DNA from 3 places in the Pedobacter sp. 10L46_2 genome. Region 1 is predicted to be linked to each of the others. Evidence: riboswitches for the same ligand, from Rfam matches in the RefSeq annotation. Region 1 holds a riboswitch; each other region holds the start of a gene.
The links. A riboswitch is a leader RNA that binds a small molecule or an ion and turns the genes downstream of it on or off. The one in region 1 is predicted to bind S-adenosylmethionine.
Positions count from the first base shown of each region.

Region 2: it holds a riboswitch for S-adenosylmethionine, as region 1 does, so the genes downstream of both, AC1DDX_RS23695 (O-acetylhomoserine aminocarboxypropyltransferase/cysteine synthase family protein) here and metH (methionine synthase) in region 1, are expected to answer to the same signal.
Region 3: it holds a riboswitch for S-adenosylmethionine, as region 1 does, so the genes downstream of both, AC1DDX_RS02945 (SusC/RagA family TonB-linked outer membrane protein) here and metH (methionine synthase) in region 1, are expected to answer to the same signal.

Region 1 is NZ_JBFTIZ010000001.1:60,706-68,145, forward strand. It holds gene metF (methylenetetrahydrofolate reductase [NAD(P)H]) at 1-355, opposite strand, end outside; gene metH (methionine synthase) at 379-4,038, opposite strand; SAM riboswitch class I at 4,156-4,265, opposite strand; gene AC1DDX_RS00275 (Bax inhibitor-1/YccA family protein) at 4,531-5,283, opposite strand; gene AC1DDX_RS00280 (hypothetical protein) at 5,332-5,901, opposite strand; gene murQ (N-acetylmuramic acid 6-phosphate etherase) at 5,908-6,714, opposite strand; gene AC1DDX_RS00290 (S41 family peptidase) at 6,899-7,440, shown strand, end outside.
Region 2 is NZ_JBFTIZ010000320.1:276-7,715, forward strand. It holds partial or broken gene AC1DDX_RS23685 (homoserine dehydrogenase) at 1-621, opposite strand, end outside; gene AC1DDX_RS23690 (homoserine O-acetyltransferase family protein) at 629-1,687, opposite strand; gene AC1DDX_RS23695 (O-acetylhomoserine aminocarboxypropyltransferase/cysteine synthase family protein) at 1,713-3,017, opposite strand; SAM riboswitch class I at 3,257-3,370, opposite strand; gene AC1DDX_RS23700 (trans-sulfuration enzyme family protein) at 3,530-4,519, opposite strand; gene AC1DDX_RS23705 (lipocalin family protein) at 4,611-5,099, shown strand; gene AC1DDX_RS23710 (FadR/GntR family transcriptional regulator) at 5,224-5,889, shown strand; gene AC1DDX_RS23715 (MFS transporter) at 5,930-7,162, shown strand; partial or broken gene AC1DDX_RS23720 (SusD/RagB family nutrient-binding outer membrane lipoprotein) at 7,221-7,440, opposite strand, start outside.
Region 3 is NZ_JBFTIZ010000012.1:4,768-12,207, forward strand. It holds gene AC1DDX_RS02945 (SusC/RagA family TonB-linked outer membrane protein) at 1-2,422, opposite strand, end outside; SAM riboswitch class I at 2,673-2,781, opposite strand; gene AC1DDX_RS02950 (alpha-L-rhamnosidase) at 2,951-5,617, shown strand; gene AC1DDX_RS02955 (GntR family transcriptional regulator) at 5,671-6,699, shown strand; gene rhaT (L-rhamnose/proton symporter RhaT) at 6,818-7,440, shown strand, end outside.

The DNA of each region.
Region 1 (7,440 bases):
CGATACCCAGAAACTGAAGGTCTATTAAAGCATTCTCGGTTTCTTCTTTCGTAAAACCGCCGCAAATCAGGTGAGGTACTGCATCTACTTTGTACCTGTTCATAATAGCAGCACAAATGGCTACTGTACCGGGTCTTTTGCGATAAGAAACTTTTTCTAACAGGCCGTTACTGTGTTGTTTATAAATATAATCTTCACGGTGATAGGTCACATCTATAAAAGGAGGGTTAAACTCCATTAACGGATCTATCGCTTTATAAATTTCGTCTATGCTTTTGCCTTTAACTGGCGGTAATAATTCAAAAGAGAACAAGGTTTTACCCTTGGCATTATTAATATGATCTACAATTTTCATTTTGGTCAGTTTGTTTGGTTAATTTAATAGGCAAGATTAGGACTTAGCCATCTTTCTACTTCTTCTACAGGCATGTCTTTTCTGATTGCATAATCATCAATCTGGTCTTTGGTTATTTTACCAAGTCCAAAATATCTTGATTGCGGATGGGCAAAGTAGAAACCGCTTACCGCTGCGGTAGGGTGCATCGCATAGCTTTCAGTTAAATGCAAGCCAATTCTGTTCTCGGCATCGAGCAATTCGAACAAAGTGCCTTTTTCGGTATGCTCCGGACAAGCAGGGTAACCCGGTGCCGGACGAATACCTGCGTATTCCTCTTTAATCAGTGCCTCATTGTCCAGATTTTCATCCTTTGCATAACCCCAGTAATCCTTACGGACAAGCTCATGCATTTTCTCAGCAAAAGCCTCAGCAAGCCTATCGGCCAATGCCTTAGCCATAATACTGTTGTAGTCGTCATAGTTAGCCTCAAATTCAGCTACCATTTCATCACAACCAATACCTGTAGTAAGTGCGAAACCGCCAAAATAATCAGGCACACCAGTTTCCTGTTGTGCAATAAAATCCGAGAGCGCATAATATGGTTGTCCGGCAACTTTTTCAGCTTGTTGACGTAAAGTATGGATCACCACCTCTTTACCTTCCACATCAAGCACAATATCATCGCCTTTTGCATATGCAGGCCAGAAACCTATTACCGCTTTTGCAGTAAGTAATTTCTCGTCAACAATCTTTTTTAACAATGCTTTGGCGTCATTAAAAAGTTTTTTAGCCTCATCACCAACAACTTTATCCTCAAGGATACGCGGGTAACTACCACGCAGTTCCCAGGTTTGGAAAAAAGGAGTCCAGTCTATATAAGGCACAAGCTCTTCAAGAGGGTAATTTTCAAATACCCTGGTTCCTGTAAAAGAAGGAGCAGGAGCAACCAATGCGGTATCTATCTTAAAGTTATCCTTTCTGGCTTCTTCAATTGTTTTAAAACGTTTATCAGAGCGCTTATTTAAGTGCGCCTCACGTGCTTTATCATATTCCTCGCGAATACCCTGGATGTACTCATCGCGGGTATCTTTGTTCATTAAAGTACTACAAACCGTTACACTTCTCGAAGCATCAAGCACATGGATGGCTGGCCCCGAGTAGTTAGGCGCAACCTTAACCGCAGCATGAATCCTGGAGGTAGTAGCACCACCAATAATTAAAGGAATGGTAAAGCCTTCGCGCTCCATTTCTTTGGCGAAGTGTACCATTTCATCAAGCGAAGGGGTAATTAAACCACTTAAGCCAATAATATCAGCATTTATTTCTTTGGCTTTTTTAATGATTTCCTGTGCAGGAACCATTACGCCCATATCCACAATTTCGAAGTTATTACAAGCTAAAACTACACCTACAATGTTCTTTCCGATATCATGAACATCACCTTTTACAGTAGCCATTAATACCCTTCCGGCCGATGAATTCTGATCCTGATCCGGGTTATCCAGCTTTTCCTGCTCAATAAATGGCAACAGATAAGCCACGGCCTTTTTCATTACACGAGCAGATTTTACAACCTGCGGCAGGAACATTTTACCGGCCCCAAAAAGGTCACCCACAATGTTCATCCCGTCCATTAATGGACCTTCAATTACCTGAATGGGTCTCGCGTATTTCTGACGTGCTTCTTCAACATCAGCATCAAGGTATTCTATAATTCCCTTAACTAACGAATGAGAAAGTCTTTCTTCTACACTGGTTTTACGCCATTCCTCATCCCTGACAATCTCTTTTCCTTTAGATTTGATGGTGTCTGCAAATTCAACCAACCGCTCTGTAGCATCGTCTCTTCGGTTTAACAATACATCCTCTACAAGTACTAAAAGCTCTGGCGGAATTTCCTGATAAACCTCTAGCATTCCGGCATTTACAATCCCCATATCTAAACCAGCTTTGATGGCGTGGTATAAAAATGCAGAGTGCATCGCTTCCCTAACGGTATTATTACCTCTAAACGAGAAGGAGATGTTCGAAACACCACCACTTACTTTTGCATGGGGCAGGTTTTCTTTGATCCAGCGGGTAGCATTTATAAAATCTACCGCATAGTTGTTATGTTCTTCTAATCCGGTTGCAACGGTAAGGATGTTCGGGTCAAAGATGATGTCCTGAGGCGGAAAGCCAATTTCATCAACTAAAATATCATATGATCTTTTACAGATCTCTTTTCTTCTTTCAAAATTATCGGCCTGTCCCTGCTCATCAAATGCCATTACTACTATGGCAGCACCGTAGGTCATGATTTTGCGCGCACTTTCACGGAATTTGTCTTCGCCTTCTTTAAGAGAGATGGAGTTTACAATTCCTTTTCCCTGCAAGCATTTTAACCCGGCTTCTATAACCGTCCATTTAGACGAATCGACCATGATAGGCAACTTGGAAATATCAGGTTCAGACGCAATCAGGTTAAGGAATTTGGTCATAGAGGCTTCCGAATCAATCATCCCCTCATCCATATTCACATCGATAACCTGTGCACCACCCTCAACCTGCTGACGGGCAACGGCAAGTGCCGCTTCAAAATCTCCACCTAAAATGAGCTTAGAGAATTTTGGAGAACCGGTAATGTTTGTACGCTCACCAATGTTTACAAAAATACTCTCTGGAGTTATGGTAACCGGTTCCAATCCGCTTAAACGCAGATAAGGTTCTATCTGAGGTATTTTACGCGGTGCTACATTTTTTGCTTTTTCGGCTATGCAGCCGATATGCTCAGGTGTAGTTCCGCAACAACCACCTACAATATTTACAAAACCGTGCTGAATAAAATCTTCTACCAGATGAGCAGTTTCATGAGGCATTTCATCGTAAGCACCAAATTCATTTGGCAAACCCGCATTAGGATAGGCAGAAACATAGCAGCCTGCCTTAGCCGAAAGTTCTTCTATGTGCGGCCTCATGTCTTTTGCCCCCAAGGCGCAGTTGAAGCCTATACTTAATGGATTGGCGTGTATTACGGAATTTAAGAAAGCCTCGGCAGTTTGGCCTGATAAAGTTCTGCCGGAAGCATCAGTAATGGTTCCGGAGATCATAATCTCTATTTTACGGCCAATTACATTCTCATATTTTTTGATGGCAAATATGGCGGCCTTGGCATTTAAGGTGTCAAAAATGGTTTCAATTAAAAGCAGGTCTGAACCGCCATCAACCAGTCCGCGTATTTGTTCGTAATAAGCATCAACTAATTCATCGAAAGTGAGTGCCCTGAACCCTGGATCGTTTACATCCGGAGAAATAGATAGTGTTCTGTTAGTCGGGCCTACGGCACCGGCAACAAAACATTTTCTGTCGGGATTAGCCGCCATAAATTCATTAACTGCCTCTTTGGCTATTTTAGCCCCTTCAAAGCTCATCTCATAATCAAGCTCTTCCATCTGGTAATCGGCCAGTGAAATACGTTGGGTACTAAAGGTATTGGTCTCAATGATATCTGTACCGGCCTTTAAATATTCGGTATGAATTGCCTTAATGATATCTGGACGGGTAATGTTTAGTAAGTCGTTATTACCTTTTACATCACACGGGTGATCTTTGAACCGCTCGCCCCTGAAATCTTCTTCAGAAAGGACGTAACGTTGTATCATAGTGCCCATCGCACCATCAATGATCAGGATACGTTTTTCTAACTCTGCTCTAATGTCCATTTTTAATAGTAATATGAGTAGGTAATAAGCTAAAGTTGATAGAGGCTGTGCCTAAACAAGTGCCGAACTCATTACATACAAAGCTTATTCGAAAAGTCCGGTTTAGGTGTCGACTTTAACTTATCTTTCGGGAACCAATTGTTTGGCTCCAGTAGAATGTAGCACCTTGTAAGCACAGGTTGCTAAGACTTCGCAGGGTCTAATCCCTCCGTCTTTCTCTATAAGCATTACAAAGGTGCAACAAAGAAAAATCATTTCCAAAATTTCGGCCGTTAAAGCATATAAAATTGTATAGAGGAGACAATTAACTCAGAACTTCGAAACATTGTTTTGAAAACATCACAGTGTACAGCTGAATTTGAAAGCTTAAAATGTGTTTAAATTATAGAGATGGCAATCTGCCTATGAGAGATAAATATGTTGACAACGAAAAGGCGGGTGGGATCATAGTTCATGCTCCACCCGCCTTTAATATTTTTAAGAAACAGGTTGTTATTTTCTGCTTCCGAAGATTCTTAGTAGATATAAGAAGATGTTTATAAAGTCAAGGTAAAGAGATAAAGCGCCCATAATTGCCAGTTTCTTAGCGTCAGTTGCCGCCATTTGATCCCCATTTTCTTCAATACCCGCACCAATACGTTTCAGTTTCTGAACATCGTATGCTGTTAGAGCTGTAAAGATTGCTACTCCAAAGAAGCTCATTATGTAGCTAAAACGATCACTTCCAATAAACATGTTAATGATACCGGCAATGAATAAGCCTACTACACCTACCATTAATATTGGGCCAAATTTGCTTAAATCTACATCTGTGGTGTAACCTAAAACTGCCATTATTCCAAATATACCCGCTGCGGCAGCAAAACATGCTACAATTGAACCAGCGGTATAGATAAGTAATATAAAACTTAAACTAACACCTAATAGAACCGAAAATAGAACAAATACGCCTAATAAAGCACCATAAGACAGGCGGTTAAATCCTGTTCCCATTAAAATTACCAGACCAAGAGGCGCAAACATTGCGATATAACCTAGTATTGTTCTTTGTCCTGTTTCAAAATTAATTAATTGACTTAAAGCTGCAGGAGAAGTTGAAATAAGCAAAGCAGCTAATGTTGATAAACCAAGAGCTATAAACATCCATAAAAAAACATTCGCGAAGAATTTCTTGGCAACTTTACCAGTTAAGTCTTCTACAAAAACGGACTGTTGTGCCCAATCATTATTATTGTTATTATTCATGTGTTTTAAATTTATTTAAAGATACGAATTGTTTCATTCTAACAAAAGCTATGCCCCTAGCCTTTTTGTCAGGATTTCTTCAACTTTCTTGAAAAACTGAAGGGGTTTTAAGGTTCTCCATGCCATATCGTCAAGTTCGCCACCAAAATTGATGTAATAATCTATATTGCTGTTACGGAATTCATTGATTACATGTTCCTGGAAATTGATGCCTGTAATCCACCCATCTTCAACTTCCTGAAACCATTCTTCATAATAACTATCTTCAGAAGAATGGAAGTTCAGTACGTTTTCGCCTATCAGTATGAATTTATTTATGCCTTCGTCAATCATCAGTTCAATGATTTCACGTTTCAGAAGCATAATGTCGTTGCCGATGGCATCGTTCCACTCTCCAATAAGCTCTATGACTGCATAATTTCTATCGTAGTCAACATACAGTACTTTAAGATACATTGTACTTGATCCGAAATCATCCCATTGGGGATGTAACAGAAAATTGTACAGCTGCTTGTCGAAATAAAATTCCGAGTACTCAGTGTTGTAGAACGGAGAACGCTCATCTTCTGCCGCGATATAGTCATCACGCCATAGATAGTAAGGCTCTATTTCGTGCATGTCGGGTTATTTATGAGTAGATTCAACCGCTTTGCGGACACTTCCATAACGGATAAGCAGATCAGCAGCATGTTCATAATCTATATTCAGTTCGTCCATTACCATTTGTGTACCTCTGTCTACCAGTTTATGATTGGTTAGCTGCATGTCTACCATCTTGTTGCCTTTTACCCTGCCTAGTTTTATCATTACCGTAGTACTAAGCATGTTTAGAACCAGTTTTTGTGCAGTTCCAGACTTCATTCTGGTAGAACCTGTTAAAAATTCAGGACCAACTACTACCTCTACAGGGAAATCACTTTCAGCAGCTATCGGCCCCCCTTCGTTGCATACAATACAACCCGTTAAAATGCCATTTTTACGGGCAGTGTTTAGTCCGCCGATAACGTATGGCGTGGTTCCAGATGCGGCAAGACCAATTAAACAGTCGTTGGCATCAATTTTAAATTCCTGCAGATCTATCCATGCTTGCTGGTCATCATCTTCAGCATTTTCAACTGCTCTTCGTATGGCAGTGTCTCCGCCGGCAATAATTCCAACAACCCAATCAAACGGAACACCAAAGGTAGGAGGGCACTCTGAGGCATCAACAACACCCAGTCGGCCACTTGTGCCTGCACCGATGTAAAATAACCTTCCCCCGTTTATCATTCGCTCGGCAACAGCAGAAGCCAGTTTCTCTATCTGAGGAATTACTTTTTCCACAGCATAGGGAACTGTTTTGTCTTCATCATTTATGCCCTTTAGAATTTCAAGTACTGACATTTTATCAATATCGTTATACGTTGATTCTTGCTCGGTTACTCTTATCATTAGATTAATTTTTGTTAAAATTCGTGATTTTCTTGTTAAACCAGAAATAATAGGGGAAATCAATTCAAAATAAGGATTTCTTCTCAATTATAAAGTAATAGAAAAAATACTAAACAAATAAAAATCAAAGCGGTTAATTGATTATATAACAGTCTAATTTTGTACCTTTACGGTGCCTTTAGCCATGAAAAAGAATACCCGTTATAATCTCTTAATTGCCCTCACTTATTCAGTTACTTTAATAGGTGGGATGTTTTTTGGGTATAAGTTTCTGAAAGACCAGGGATATACCTTCCAAAAGACAACATATATAGCGGATAATAATGCGCAAAAGGTTGATGAAATTCTTCATATCATTAATAAAAACTATGTAGACGAGGTTAATGCCGATAGCTTAAATAACCTGCCTATTGATAGTTTATTGCATAAACTTGATCCTCATAGCATATATCTTCCACCAGAAAAAGCGAATGAATTTGCTGAATCATTAAATGGAAACTTTGAGGGCATAGGCATTGAATATTACATTTTAAATGACACCCTGCTGGTTACAAATGTAATTAAGGATGGCCCGGCATTTTTGGCCGGAATAAAACAGGGCGACAGAATTATTAAAATAGATACCATTTTTGTTAGTGGCAAGGCTTTGCCAAGAGAACAGATGATTGGTAAGATCAAGGGAAAAAAGGGTACTGCAGTAAAATTAACTATTGTGCATCCTGGCAG
Region 2 (7,440 bases), on a different contig from region 1:
TAACCCGTAAGCATGTGCAGTTGCAATAGCCAATTTAAATTTAGGATCATAACCTCCAACATCCAGAATAGGATTAGATTCAGCAAAACCAAGATCTTGCGCCTGCTTTAATGCCACGCCATATTCAAGATTTTCATTAAATATTTTAGATAGAATGTAGTTAGATGAACCGTTGAATATTCCACTTATACCGTGCAGTAATTCATTGTCGTAATATTCTTCCAGATTACGGATGATAGGTATACTGCCGCAAACTGCACCTTCATATAATAGAGATGCATTATGTTTTTCTTGCAATTCAACCAGTTCGGCCAGATGAGTAGCAATCATTTTTTTATTGGCAGAAACTACATTTTTACCGCTGATTAATGCTCTTTTAACGATGTTGTAGGCAATCTCTGCGTCATCAATTAACTCAACTACAGTGTTAATTTCACTATTGTCTAATATTTCGTCATGATTTGTGGTGAAAAGATGTGCCTCAAGGCTACGTTTTTTCTCAGGATTTTTAATAGCTATTTTAACGATCTCAAGGTTTAGGTCCTGACCGCGAATAATATCATGCAATCCTTGTCCAACAACTCCAAAACCAAATAAGCCGATCTTAAGTTTCTTACTCATCTAAATACTATGCTGTTTTATGTAATTTAATTATTTTCTTATTTGCACTTTCTTTTAAGAATGTGCCAATTATGTTGGTTAATATGTCTGTCTCAATTAAAAAACCATCGTGGCCATAAGCAGAGCTAATACTTTTGAGTGCTGCTCCTGGAATATGCTTCGCTAAAAACTCTTGTTCACAAAGCGGGAACAGAACATCGTTTTCAATTCCTATTACCAGCGTATTCGCTTTAACTAATGCTAAGGCATCAACAATACTTTTTCTGCTTCGGCCAACATTATGGCTGTCCATTGCTTTACTCAAGTACCAATAGCTGTAGGCATTAAAACGTTTACACAGTTTTTCGCCCTGATAATTCTGGTAAGAGGCGGCTCGGAATGAACCTGTTTTGTCATTTACACTTTCTAATTGAGTAGCTGAATATGCTTCATAAGTGCGATAAGATAATAAAGCAATGCTTCTTGCGGCTTTTAAACCTTTTAAGCCACCATCTGGCTGCTGTGCATAAAATGTACGATCAGTGCTGATTGCTAAACGCTGACTCTCGTTAAATGCAATTCCCCATGGTGAGTGTACTGCATTTGTAGCTACAAGAATTAGATTGTCTACGCTCTTGCTATCTGTAATGGCCCATTCCAATGCTTGTTGCCCGCCTAAAGAACCGCCAATTAATACTTTAAGGTGTTGAATGCCAAGATATGATGCAAGCAAGCGGTGAGCAGCGACCAAATCTCTGATGGTAAATTCTGGAAAAGCAAGGTAATACGGTTGCCCTGTTACCGGATTTATACTTAATGGATTGGTTGTACCGTAATTAGACCCTAATACATTTGCACAGATGATAAAGTGTTCCTCAGGGTTAAACAGGTCGTTATTGCCGAAAAGTCCTTTCCACCAGTCTAAAACATCAGCATTGGCTGTAAGCGCATGGCATACCCAGATCACATTATCTTTCTTTGCATTTAGTTTGCCATAAGTTTGATAAGCAATCTCTAATTTGCGTAGTTTTTTCCCGTTCTCTAGCTTAAATAACTTTGTATGCGTATATGTGGCAGTAGTGCTCATTCTTTAGATCTTGTAGCGTTTTATTTTATTTGTTGATAGCAGCAAAGGCTTGTTCAAAATCAGCCTTAATGTCGTCTATGTGTTCAATTCCTACAGAAACACGTAGCTGGCTGGCTGTAATGCCTGCAGCAATTTGTTCCTCGTCACTTAGTTGTTGATGCGTAGTTGCTGAAGGTTGTATGATAAGGGTTTTTGCATCACCCAGGTTTGCAAGGTGGCTAACAAGTTTAAGATTGTCGACCAATGCCGTTGCTTTTTCTTTATCACCATGTAGTTCAAAAGATAGCACTGCACCGAATCCATTCTTTAAATACTTTTTGGCGTTAGCATGGTATGGACTGCTTTCAAGTCCGGGATAGTTTACGCTCTTCACAGCATCATGGCTTTCTAACCAGGTCGCCAGTGCAAGTGTGTTATCTACGTGACGTTGCACGCGAAGTGATAAAGTTTCTAATCCCTGAATTAAAAGGAAAGAGTTGAAAGGAGAGATGGCCGGGCCAAAATCTCTTAACCCTTCAACGCGGGCACGAATAATGAATTGAATATTTCCAAAAGGACCACCAATTCCAAAAACATCATTAAAAATTAAACCATGATATCCTTCTGATGGCTCGGTAAATTGAGGGAATTTGCCATTTCCCCAGTTGTAATTTCCACCATCTACTATTACCCCGCCAATACTGGTGCCATGTCCGCCAATCCATTTGGTAGCAGATTGCACAACAACATGGGCCCCGTGTTCTAAAGGTTTAAACAGATAACCAGCTGCGCCAAAAGTATTATCTACTATTAACGGTAAATCGTGTCTGTTGGCAATGGCAGATAATTTTTCGAAATCGGCAATACTGAAAGCAGGATTACCAATGGTTTCTAAATATATAGCTTTAGTATTTGCATCGATTTTTGATTCAAAATCGTTGGCATCATCGCCATTAGCAAACCTAACCTCAATACCAAGACGTTTAAAGCTTACTTTGAACTGATTATATGATCCGCCATATAAATGAGATGAGGATACAAAATTGTCACCTGCCTGTAGGATATTATTTAATGCAATAAATTGAGCCGCCTGTCCCGAAGCTACGGCTAAAGCAGCCACACCGCCTTCAAGTGCTGCTATTCTTTTTTCGAAAACATCAGTTGTCGGATTCATGATCCTGGTGTAAATGTTTCCGAATTCCTTTAGCGCAAATAAGTTTGCACCATGTTCGGAGTTCTTAAAACCGTAAGAGGTAGTTTGGTATATTGGAACAGCTCTTGATCCTGTAGTAGGATCAATTTCCTGACCTGCATGTACTTGTAATGTTTCGAATTTATGTGATGTTGACATGTTATATTTAGTTTTAAGTGGTTCCTGTTATGTTTTTGAGTCGATACGTTGCGGAGATTTTAGCTTCGGAAACGTATACCGTTGTTAAGCGTACCCCTGCAAGGGGCCTTCCGTATGAATGTGAAATGCAAAAGGAAGATTTGTAAATTATAGTATGCAACAGCACATGCAATTAGCCTGCTGAGGATAACAATAATTAAACAGATTTGAAGTAATGCTTACAGTTTTCATTTTGTTTCAATTTATCTTTCCAAACGACACCATGTCTTTTGGTCAGGAATTGGCACCTTCTCCATCTTGGGAGGGTTGCCAGTGGGTCAAAGAGCCTGTCTCTCGCCACTTCTTTATAAATCAAACCTTTTTATTAAGGAAGGTTGACTTGGTTAGCTTTCGCTAAATGATATCGCAAATGTAGATTTAAGTTAATAAATATCCAAAATTATATTTTGGATATTTATTAACTTGTTGTATTACAGTGTTGTAAATTAATTTTTTGATGGGGTTGCTTGATTTTATCCTGCAAGTGCCTGATCTAAATCTGCTATTAGATCATCTATATGCTCAAGCCCAACAGATATCCGAATTAAATTTTGTGGGGTTTTGGTGTCAGGTCCTTCAACAGATGCACGGTGTTCTATTAAACTTTCAACTCCACCTAAACTTGTAGCCTGCGCAAAGACTTTAACTTTATTAACCACTTTTCTGGCTTCATCAGATCCACCTTTAACTAACACCGATAACATTCCTCCATAGCCATTCATTTGCCTTTTTGCGATGTCGTACTGAGGGTGGGTTATTAATCCCGGATAATAAACTCTTTCAATAGCAGGGTGTTTTTCTAGATGTAATGCTAAAGCCAATCCATTAGTACAGTGGCCGCGCATGCGATATGCCAATGTTTTGATACTTCTTATTAACAGAAAACAATCGAAAGGAGAGGGTACTGCTCCACCAACTTGCTGTATGTTTCTGATCTTTTCCCAAAATTCATTTTTTTCTGCCGTGATAAGTACCCCACCCAGAACATCACTATGGCCACCAATATATTTTGTGGAAGAGTGCATTACAATATCCGCCCCAAAATCAATAGGGTTTTGTAAGCATGGCGAAGCAAAAGTGCTGTCGCATGCAAGAATAAGGTTGTTCTCCTTGGCGATTTTGGAAACCCCGGCAATATCTGTAATTTTTAATAATGGATTAGAAGGGGTTTCTATCCATATCAATACAGTATTCTTCTTAATGAATTTTGCTATGTTATCAAGGTTCGTAAGATCTATAAAATCAATTTCAAGAGTATCTTTAAAAATGGTCCGCAGTTGTTTTTTAAAACCCCAGTACATGTCGTCAGGAGCAATGATATGGCTTCCTGGTTTTAAAGCCTGAAAAACTGCCATTCCAGCCGTATTTCCTGAAGAAAACGCACAGGCTTCTACACCTTTTTCTAATTCTGAAAGCGCATTTTCCAGTGCTGATCTATTTGGATTACTTACTCTGCTATACATATGTCCACCAGAACAAAGTTAAGGGTATAATGTTATTCGCCTTAAGTTTTGGCAAGATTTATGTAATTGAATTATCAAATTAAAGAAGAATATGAAAAGAATATTACTGATAGCAGCCATTTTATGCAGTTCGTTAATGGTTTTGCAAAGTTGTTCGCCTAAAGGTGGTGCAACTCAAAGTTTAAAGAAAGGTAATGTAACTGGTAATTGGGTTTTAAATGATATTACATTTGAAGGCTTGCCGCAATCAGCAGTAAAATCATTGTTTGATGAAGGTTCTTATACTTGCTTCAAAGGAAGTACCTGGAGTCTCACTAATAGCGGAAACGGAAGCTATACCTTACCAGGTGGAGGAGAGTGTACTGCAAAAACTCAGAAAATATACTGGTCAGTAAGTCCTGCTGACGAGACATTCCAATTCAAAAAGATCTTTGAAGGCGAAAAAGCCAAAAACGTAACTTCTGGTTACAGATCGGTATTGTCTTCTACAGATGGCAATAGTATGGTTATTAAATCACCTGTAGAATATGGAGCAAAAACTGCTTACATTGTCTTGAATTTTACAAAAGCAGCGAAATAAGAGTAAAATAGTTTGGTTTAGGGAAAAGGGTTCAATTAGTTTTGAGCCCTTTTTTTATTGATTTCTTTGTTAGATGTATTTTAATTTCTACCTTTGAATTCATCTGATGATATGATGAATTAACATGAAAGATCTTATACAAAAAAAGTCTCTTGCGGATGAAGTAGCCGCGCGATTAAGTGAGCAGATTTCTCTTGGACAATACAAAGTGAATGAACAGTTGCCGATAGAACCGGAATTAATGAAAAACTTTGGTGTCGGACGCTCAACTATAAGGGAAGCCATAAAAATATTAGCTAATTCTGGGTTACTTAGAGTTCAACAAGGGATTGGAACTTTTGTAGATCAGCTAACAGCAAATAGGGAACCTATGGATTTGCGGTTGAAGCGTGCGAATGTTAAAGATCTGGATGAGGTTAGGCAATTACTTGAAATGAAAATTGCAGAGAAAGCAGCACTTAACAGAACTGAAAGTGATATTATAATCATAAGAACTCATCTGGAAAACAGAAGAAGAGCCGCCAAGGAGGGATTAATAGATGAATGTATTGAAGCAGATGTGCAATTTCATATATCAATTGCCGAAGCTTCAAAGAATGAAATACTTGCCGACTTATATAAATCAGCCTCCATTCATTTAAAAAATTGGTTCCTTCAAACACATTCAGATGCCAGAGCCTTCGAAGAAACTTACATATATCATGAGCAGTTGCTAAAAAGCATTATCGCCGGAGACCCAAAAAAGGCCTGGAACATTGCCGCAAAAATATTAGGACACGTATCTCAATAAAAATTTATTAAAATTCATCAGATGATCTGATCTGAAAAATATGGAAAAAACATCTTTTACAAACACTGCCGTTATCGACACAAAGAGAATTACACAGCAAACAGTATTCTCTATTTTATTCACAATTAGTTTTACACATTTACTTAATGATATGCTTCAGGCAGTAATTCCTGCTGTATACCCTGTAATAAAAGAAAAGTTCAGTCTTACGTTTGCTCAAATAGGTCTTATCACTTTAACTTATCAGCTAACAGCATCAATATTGCAACCCTTTATTGGTTTTTATACAGATAAGAGGCCCCGCCCGTATTCACTTGTTATTGCAATGGGTTTTACGCTCTGTGGACTTGTAGCTGTGTCCTTTGCTTCCAGTTTTTTAAATATCCTTCTTGCAGTAAGTTTAATAGGAATAGGGTCCTCAATATTCCATCCGGAATCTTCCAGGGTAGCACATTTAGCTTCCGGAGGTAAAAAGGGACTTGCACAATCTATTTTTCAGCTGGGTGGAAATGCAGGTAGTGCTATAGGTCCGCTTTTGGCGGCAATTATAGTTGTCCCTCATGGTCAATTTTACCTTATATGGTTTTCATTAGCTGCAATTTTAGGTATTGTAGTACTGTCTAGGGTTGCAAAATGGTATCAGGAACAATTGGCCTTAAAGGCATTAAATAAAAGCATCCTTAAGGAAGAGGTTCATCATAATTTATCTAAGAACCGAGTGGTACTTTCCTTAGGTATTTTGATGGTACTTATCTTTTCAAAATACTTCTACATGGCTAGTATGACTAGCTATTATACATTCTACCTAATGGATAAATTTAATGTGTCGGTGCAGCAGTCTCAGGTCTACCTATTTGCTTTTTTAGGGGCTGTTGCTGCCGGTACGTTAATTGGAGGACCATTAGGAGATAGATTTGGCCGTAAGTATATCATCTGGATCTCAATTCTAGGTGCAGCGCCATTCACATTATTGCTGCCGTATGTTTCTTTATTCTGGACAGGTGCTTTATCTGTTGTTATTGGCTTAATTATTTCTTCCGCATTTTCTGCAATACTGGTTTATGCAACCGAATTGGTACCCGGAAAAGTGGGGATGATTGCTGGTCTGTTCTTCGGTTTTGCATTTGGTATGGGCGGATTAGGCTCCGCAGTTTTGGGGAAGCTGGCCGATCAGACCAGTATTGAATATGTATTTAAAATTTGTGCTTTTCTTCCTTTGATTGGGATTTTTACAGGGTTTCTCCCAAATATAGAGGGTAGTAAAAAAAGATAATTCTTACGCTCGATCGTACTCCTTTATTCATTAAATAATGGTGAATTAGGAGTACTTTTTATTTATCCCACCATACCCTTGATGTTAGTGCATCACCACCATTTAATCTCGCAACTGCAGCTTTATAGTTTTCAGGATTATTCAAAGCTTCAGAGGATAGGTATATCATTCTTCTGGGTATGGTCCCATTAGTTACATTACCAGTATAGTTAACAGGTATCAATTTAGGGTAATTGGATCTTTTCCAATTTAGCCAGGATTCAATAAAATTGAAATTG
Region 3 (7,440 bases), on a different contig from region 1:
GGAAATTCACATTAATTGTATAGCTGCTAATGCGTCCTTCTTTATCCAATTCTGTAACCTTACTGCGATTACGTGAATAGTTTAAATTGATGTCCCAGCTAAAGTCTTTAAGTTTAACAGGGGTTAAACCTAGTTGAACTTCTATTCCTTTGTTATTGATACTTCCGCCATTAATAAGTTTTTGTGTATATCCTGTTCCTGAACTTACATCAACTTTTAAAATCTGATTAATACTGTTTGTATTGTACACACTTAGATCCAGCTTGATGCGGTTATCAAACAACCCAATTTCGGCACCCGCCTCAGTCGATTTGGTGATTTCTGGCAGAAGGTTTGGATTAAGGTCGATCGTATTAACTGATTGTTGTGGATTTCCATCAAATGGAGCAGTGAAGCTATAGGTATTGATCAGTTGATAAGGGTCTGTTGCCTTTCCTACTTTAGACCAGCCTCCTCTTAGTTTAGCGAAACTAAGCACCTCGCTTTTAATATCAAAAGCTTCTGTAAGAATTAAACTTCCATTAACAGAAGGGTAGAAATAAGATAAGTTCGGTTTTGGTAAACTGGAATCCCAGTCGTTACGTGCTGTTAAATTCAGATATGCATAATCTCTAAAGCCCAACTGAGCGGATCCAAATAAACTATAGGTTCTAAGTTTGGTGTAAACGTTTGAAGATACCAATGGATCTCTGGAGTTGCTCAAGGTATATAAGCCGTTTACTGCCAACTTGGTCGCTTTCTGATCGTTTTGTTCGAAAGTTGAAGTTCTAATGTTTCCGCCACCCAAAATATCTATTGAGAAATCTGAATTCAGTTTCTTATTGAACTCTAAACGACCTTCGGTATTATTTTCATTAACCGTATATGCATCTTCCTCATATGAACCGAATGGGGTACCATTTGTTCCATAAGCGATTTTGATCTTTCTACGGTCTGTATAGTAATCATTTCCTGTCCTGAAGTTGGCTGAAAGTGCGCTTGTAATTTTATAATTTAATTCTGCATTACCAATAATGCGATCACGTTTCTGACCAACTGTATTTTCATAGGCTATGAAATAAGGGTTACTATAGTAACTATTGTTCCAGTTAAAGTCGTTTCCGTTTTCGTCTTTATAGTTTTTAAGCTGACTAACATCTACCTGTCTTCCAAACCATGTAAATTGAAGCATCGGGCCAGTTGCACGTTTTCCGCCTGAGGCAGGAAGGTTATCGGCATTGCTTTTTATATAATTTGCAGAAGCGTTTAAAGTTAATTTAGGAGTGATTCTGTACGTGGTATTCAATAATAATGAATTCTTGTCCTGAGAAGAATTTGGCAGTATACCACCTTGCGTAAGGTTGTTGTAAGAGAAACGGACATCTTGTTTTTCTCCAGAGCCTGCAATGGCAATACCATTATTAAGCGCAAAACCTGTTTCAAAGAAATCCTTAACATTATCTGGATGAGCAATAAATGGAACAGCAACACCTTTAGAGTTAAACTGAGGAATTAAACGGCCATCCAATGCTGGTCCCCAGCTTTCATCTACACCGTCGTTTACACCTCCACCTTTTCCATCTACAAAGCTAAACTTGCCGCTTGTACCTTGTCCGAATGAGTTTTGATAATCCGGTAAGGTCAATAGGTTTGAAAATGTAGCGTTGGAGTTAACACTGATACCTAAACCCTTTTGGCCTCTGCCAGTTTTGGTTTTAATAAGGATAACACCTGCTGCTGCACGTGATCCATATAGTGCTGCTGCATTTGGACCTTTAAGTACACTGATTGATTCAATGTCTTCTGAATTAATATCCGAAATGGTATTGGCAAAATCCCTTGATCCAGCTATACCTAGATTCTGCGAATTATCAACGGGTACTCCGTCCACTACAAAGAGGGGTTGGTTGTTACCTGATATAGAGGTTTCACCACGAATAATAATTCTTGATGAACCCATATCGCCCTGGCTATTTGTAGTTTGCACACCGGCAATTTTTCCGGCCAGAGAGTTGATTATATTGGTTTCTTTTGCGGTAGCAATATCTTTAGATTTTAATTCCTGAACAGCATATCCCAACGATTTCTTTTCTTTAGAAATCCCAAGGGCTGTAACAACAACTTCACTTAAAGCATTTGCCGAAACATCAAGCGCAATATTTAATGTAGTTGTAGCTGCGGTAATGGTTACTTCTTTTGTAGTATATCCAAGATAAGATATACTAAGTACATCATTAACATCTGCAGCTAGAGAAAACTTACCGCTGCCATCTGTAGTTGTTCCGCTTTTTTTACCTTTTATGGTAATTGATGCTCCTGGAATAGTCTCCCCGTCGGGGTTTCCGGTAACAGTACCTGTTATTTTAACAGATTGTGCCTGTACGGTTTGCAGGAAAAAAAAGGATATAAGAATCCCTGCAAAAATTTTGTATATTTTTAACATGTGAATTAAATAAATGGGTGTATAATAAATTCTTTGGGTTGCATTAAATAGAGCAACAGTGCATTCGTTTTTGAGTGATCATAAGACCAGATGAAGGGTAATGAGATGGAGATGAGCAGCGCATTTCTTTTTGGTGTACTTTCTGTGTCATGTTTTTATACATTTATAGTTTAGGTCATCCCTTACATACTTTGTCGCGAACAGAATTAGATTTGGTTATGATGATTGATAAGGAGCATTGCGCTGTTTAATCTTATCTTTTCCGCTTTGCAGCGAATTGGAATTAGCACCTTTTACAATAAATTGTAGAGGTTGCTAAGACATCATAGGGCCAATCCCTCAGTCTTTCTTGATAAGCAGGAAGTTTTAAGAACCATTTGCTGCGACAAATATAAGAATAATCTAGTATTCCTATAGAAATTAATAAAATAAATATTCTGTATTTTGAGCAGGACAGTACAGGTTGCTGAAAATGACTAAGAAAATTAACATTGTAAACACACTAAACTTTACCTGAATTATATTCTAATGAAATTTCTTTATTCTTTCTTGCTGATGCTCTTCACCATTTCTATGGCAGAAAAAGCATACTCTAATGAAGTTAAACCCTCAGGTTTGCAATGCGAACATTTAATAAACCCAATTGGGGTAGATTTGTTAAATCCGCGCTTGTCGTGGATGATGACAGATACCCGTCAGGGTGCTAAACAAACTGCTTATAGAATTATTGTAGGTAAAGATTCATCAGAAGTAGCAAAAAAAAGGGGCCTTTCGTGGGAGTCGGGCAAAGTAGCCTCGTCTGCAAATCTTGTTAATTATAAAGGCAAAACCTTAGAGCCGTTCACTAAATACTACTGGTCTGTTGAGCTTTGGGATAAAGATGGTAAACCAGCTTCATCTGGCGGGGTAGCAACTTTCGAAACAGGAATGATGAAAGTCGACAACTGGAAAGGTACCTGGATCAGTGATGGTAACGATATCGATAAACGCGAGGCTCCATATTTCAGAAAAGTATTTGAACCTTCTAAAAAAATAAAATCTGCAAGGGCATATATTGCTGCTGCTGGTTTGTACGAATTATATTTAAATGGGAAAAAAGTAGGGAACCATAGACTTGACCCTATGTACACCCGTTTCGACAGACGTAACTTATATGTTTCTTACGATGTTACTGCCCAACTTCAAAAAGGTAAAAATGCTGTTGGTGTTTTACTTGGTAATGGATGGTATAACCATCAATCTATTGCGGTATGGAATTTTGACAAGGCACCCTGGAGAGCAAGACCTACTTTTTGTCTGGATTTAAGAATCACCTATGAAGATGGAACTGTTGATGTGGTTACTTCCGGGGGCGACTGGAAAACAAGTTCAAGTCCGATAGTACTCAACAATATTTACACTGCCGAGCATTATGATGCACGCAAGGAGCAACCGGGTTGGAATACTGCAGATTTTGATGATAAAAAGTGGAATGGCATCTCGCTTAGAGCTGCCCCGTCCAATAATGTTGTAAGTCAGGTTATGCAGCCAATTCGTAATGTCGAAGAAATTCCTTCTAAAACAATGCAAAAGGTTAACGACACTGTATATGTTTTTGATCTGGGCCGCAATATCTCTGGAGTTACAAAAATTAAAGTAAGCGGAGAGGAAGGCACTGTTATTCGTATTAAGCATGGCGAACGCTTGCATGCTAACGGAAGGCTAGACCTATCTAATATTGATGTTTACTATCGCCCTAAAGATAATACCGATCCTTTTCAAACAGATATCGTTACCTTATCAGGTAAAGGAGAACTTGAGTTTATGCCTAAGTTCAATTACAAAGGATTCCAGTATGTTGAGGTGATCAGCAGTAAGCCGGTACAATTAACCAAAGAAAGCATCACCGGTTACTTTATGCACAGTGATGTTACCCCGACAGGTAAAATAAGCTCTTCAAATAAGCTAATTGATCGACTATGGTGGGCAACTAACAATTCTTACTTGTCTAATCTAATGGGATATCCTACCGATTGTCCGCAAAGAGAAAAGAATGGATGGACTGGCGATGGACACTTTGCTGTTGAAACAGGCCTGTTTAATTTTGACGGTATTACAGTTTATGAAAAATGGCTTGCCGACCACAGGGACGAACAACAACCAAATGGCGTACTTCCTGATATTATACCTACAGGTGGATGGGGTTATGGATCGGCAAATGGAACTGACTGGACAAGTACAATTGCTATAATTCCATGGAATATATACATGTTTTATGGCGATAGTAAGTTGCTTTCAGATTCTTACAACAGCATTAAACGGTATGTGAATTACATAGAGCAAATTAGTCCTGCAGGATTAACAACCTTTGGCAGAGGCGATTGGGTGCCTGTTAAATCACAATCGTCATTGGAATATACCTCTTCTACTTATTACTATGTAGATGCAGTTATCCTTGCAAAGGCTGCAAAAATGTTTGGTAAGCAGGCCGATTATAGCTATTACAGCAACCTTGCAGAGAAAATTAAAAAGGCAATAAACGATAAGTATTTAAACCGCACAACGGGCATTTATGCATCAGGTGTACAAACTGAATTAAGTGTTGCCCTGCAATGGGGATTGGTACCTGAAGAGCTTATTACAAAAGTTGCAGAGAACCTTGCTAAAAGAGTTGCTGCCGATGGAATGCACCTTGACGTGGGTGTTTTGGGTGCAAAAGCAATATTAAATGCATTGAGTGACAATGGTCAGGCCGAAACAGCATATAAACTTGCAGCTCAGGATACCTACCCTTCATGGGGATGGTGGATTGTGAATGGAGCAACTACCTTATACGAAAACTGGGATATAAAAGCCGAAAGAGACATTTCTTTAAACCATATGATGTTTGGCGAAATAGGTGGCTGGTTCTTTAAAGGTTTGGGTGGAATTCACCCTGATGAACAACAACCGGGATTTAAGAATATTCAGCTTCGTCCTAATTTCGTTTCAGGGTTAGAACATTTCGAGGCAGAGCACGACGGTCCTTATGGTAAGATCATATCTTCATGGAAAAGATCAGGAAATGCTGTAATCTATACCGTAACTATTCCGGCAAATTCAAGTGCTACAATTACTTTCCCATTAACAGAGGGGAAAAAGGCCTTTAAAGATGGAAAAGCTGTTGCTGCCAAAACAAACATTGGAGCAGGTAAATATCAGTTTGAAATCAAATAGCAGTTATTTGTCTGGTATGGACCAATTGCATTAAATTACTTACTTTTAGAAAGATGAAGACTAAGTTTTTTGATTTTATTCATATTGATGAGTATTCTGCAACGCCTAAATATCTGCAACTGTCCAGTGCAATTATAAAAGCCGTTGAGCTGGGTAAATTAAAGAAAGACAATTTATTGCCTTCTATTAATGAGTTGAGCTATAAGTTGGAGATCTCGCGTGACACCGCTGAAAAAGGATACAAGTACCTTAAAAACATAGGTGTAATTAATTCCGTTCCGGGTAAAGGCTATTATATTGCCAATATAGATTTTAAGCAGAAACTAAAGGTGTTTCTGCTTTTCAATAAACTTAGCGCACACAAAAAGATTGTTTACGATGCATTTATTGCTGCATTGGGTGAGGATGTATCTGTAGATTTTTATATCTATAACAATGATTTCAGGCTTTTTAAACGATTTCTGACCGATAAAAAAGAAGAATATTCTCACTATGTGATCATTCCTCATTTTATTGAAGGCGAGGAATATGCCAGAGATATCATCAATACCATTCCAAAAGAAAAACTGGTTTTACTGGATAAAAAAATAAAAGGGGTTGATGGCGACTATGCTGCGGCTTATGAGAATTTTGAAAAGAATATTTACGACGCTTTGGAACAGGCCCGTAATGAGCTCAGCAAATACCACACACTAAAAATCATTTTCCCTAAAAAAAGCTATTTCCCTAAAGAGATTTTAGATGGGTTCCATCGCTTTTGTCAGCAGTATGCCTTTTCTCATCATGTAGTAAGTGATATATCTATTGAGCCAATAAACGAAGGAGAAGCTTTTATTAATTTAATGGAAGCCGATCTGGTTATTTTATTAGAACGGCTTATTAGTATGAAATATAAAATAGGAAAGAATGTAGGCGTAATATCTTACAATGAGACCCCTTTAAAGAAAATATTATTAAACGGTATTACTACTATTTCAACTGACTTTAAATTTATGGGTACAGTGGCTGCAAATCTTATCCTGGATAACTCCAGGCGCCATATCGAAGTACCTTTTTACTATACCCGCAGAGCATCAATCTAATTTTTTTTAGACTGTAACGAATTTATTTGTACTTCTTCATGATAGTACATGACAGTTTTAAAAATCTACTTGTATAAATTAGGCTTATTATTTTAACCAAATATAAAGTTCAATAAGTATGCAAGTAATTTTCGGGGTCATTTTCCATTTTATAGGAGGCTTTGCCTCTGGTAGTTTTTATATTCCTTATAAGAAGGTTAAGGGATGGGCCTGGGAGAGTTACTGGATTGTAGGTGGTATCTTTTCATGGTTGCTTGTGCCGCCTTTTGCAGCATGGCTTACTATTCCCGGTTTTACAGATATCATTGCTGCAACAAACGGTAAAATCTTATTACTTACTTACTTTTTCGGCGCCTTATGGGGAATAGGTGGCTTAACTTATGGTTTGGGTGTAAGGTATCTTGGGGTATCATTAGGAAGCTCTATTATTCTTGGATTATGTTCTGTTTTCGGAGCAATAATCCCTTCTGTATATTATAATTTTAATCCAAAACCGGGCAAGGATAGTTTAACAGATATGTTGAACAGCCAATGGGGGCAAATGGTTTTACTGGGTTTAGCAATCTGTGTTATCGGAATTATAGTTTGTGGCAAGGCCGGTGGCATGAAAGAAAAAGACCTGGTAGCGGCAGGTAAAGCCGATCCATCTAATGACGAATACAAAATTGGTCTGGGCCTTACTGTATCTATCATTTCAGGTATCCTTAGTGCTTGTTTTGCCTTTGGTATTGATGCCGGAAA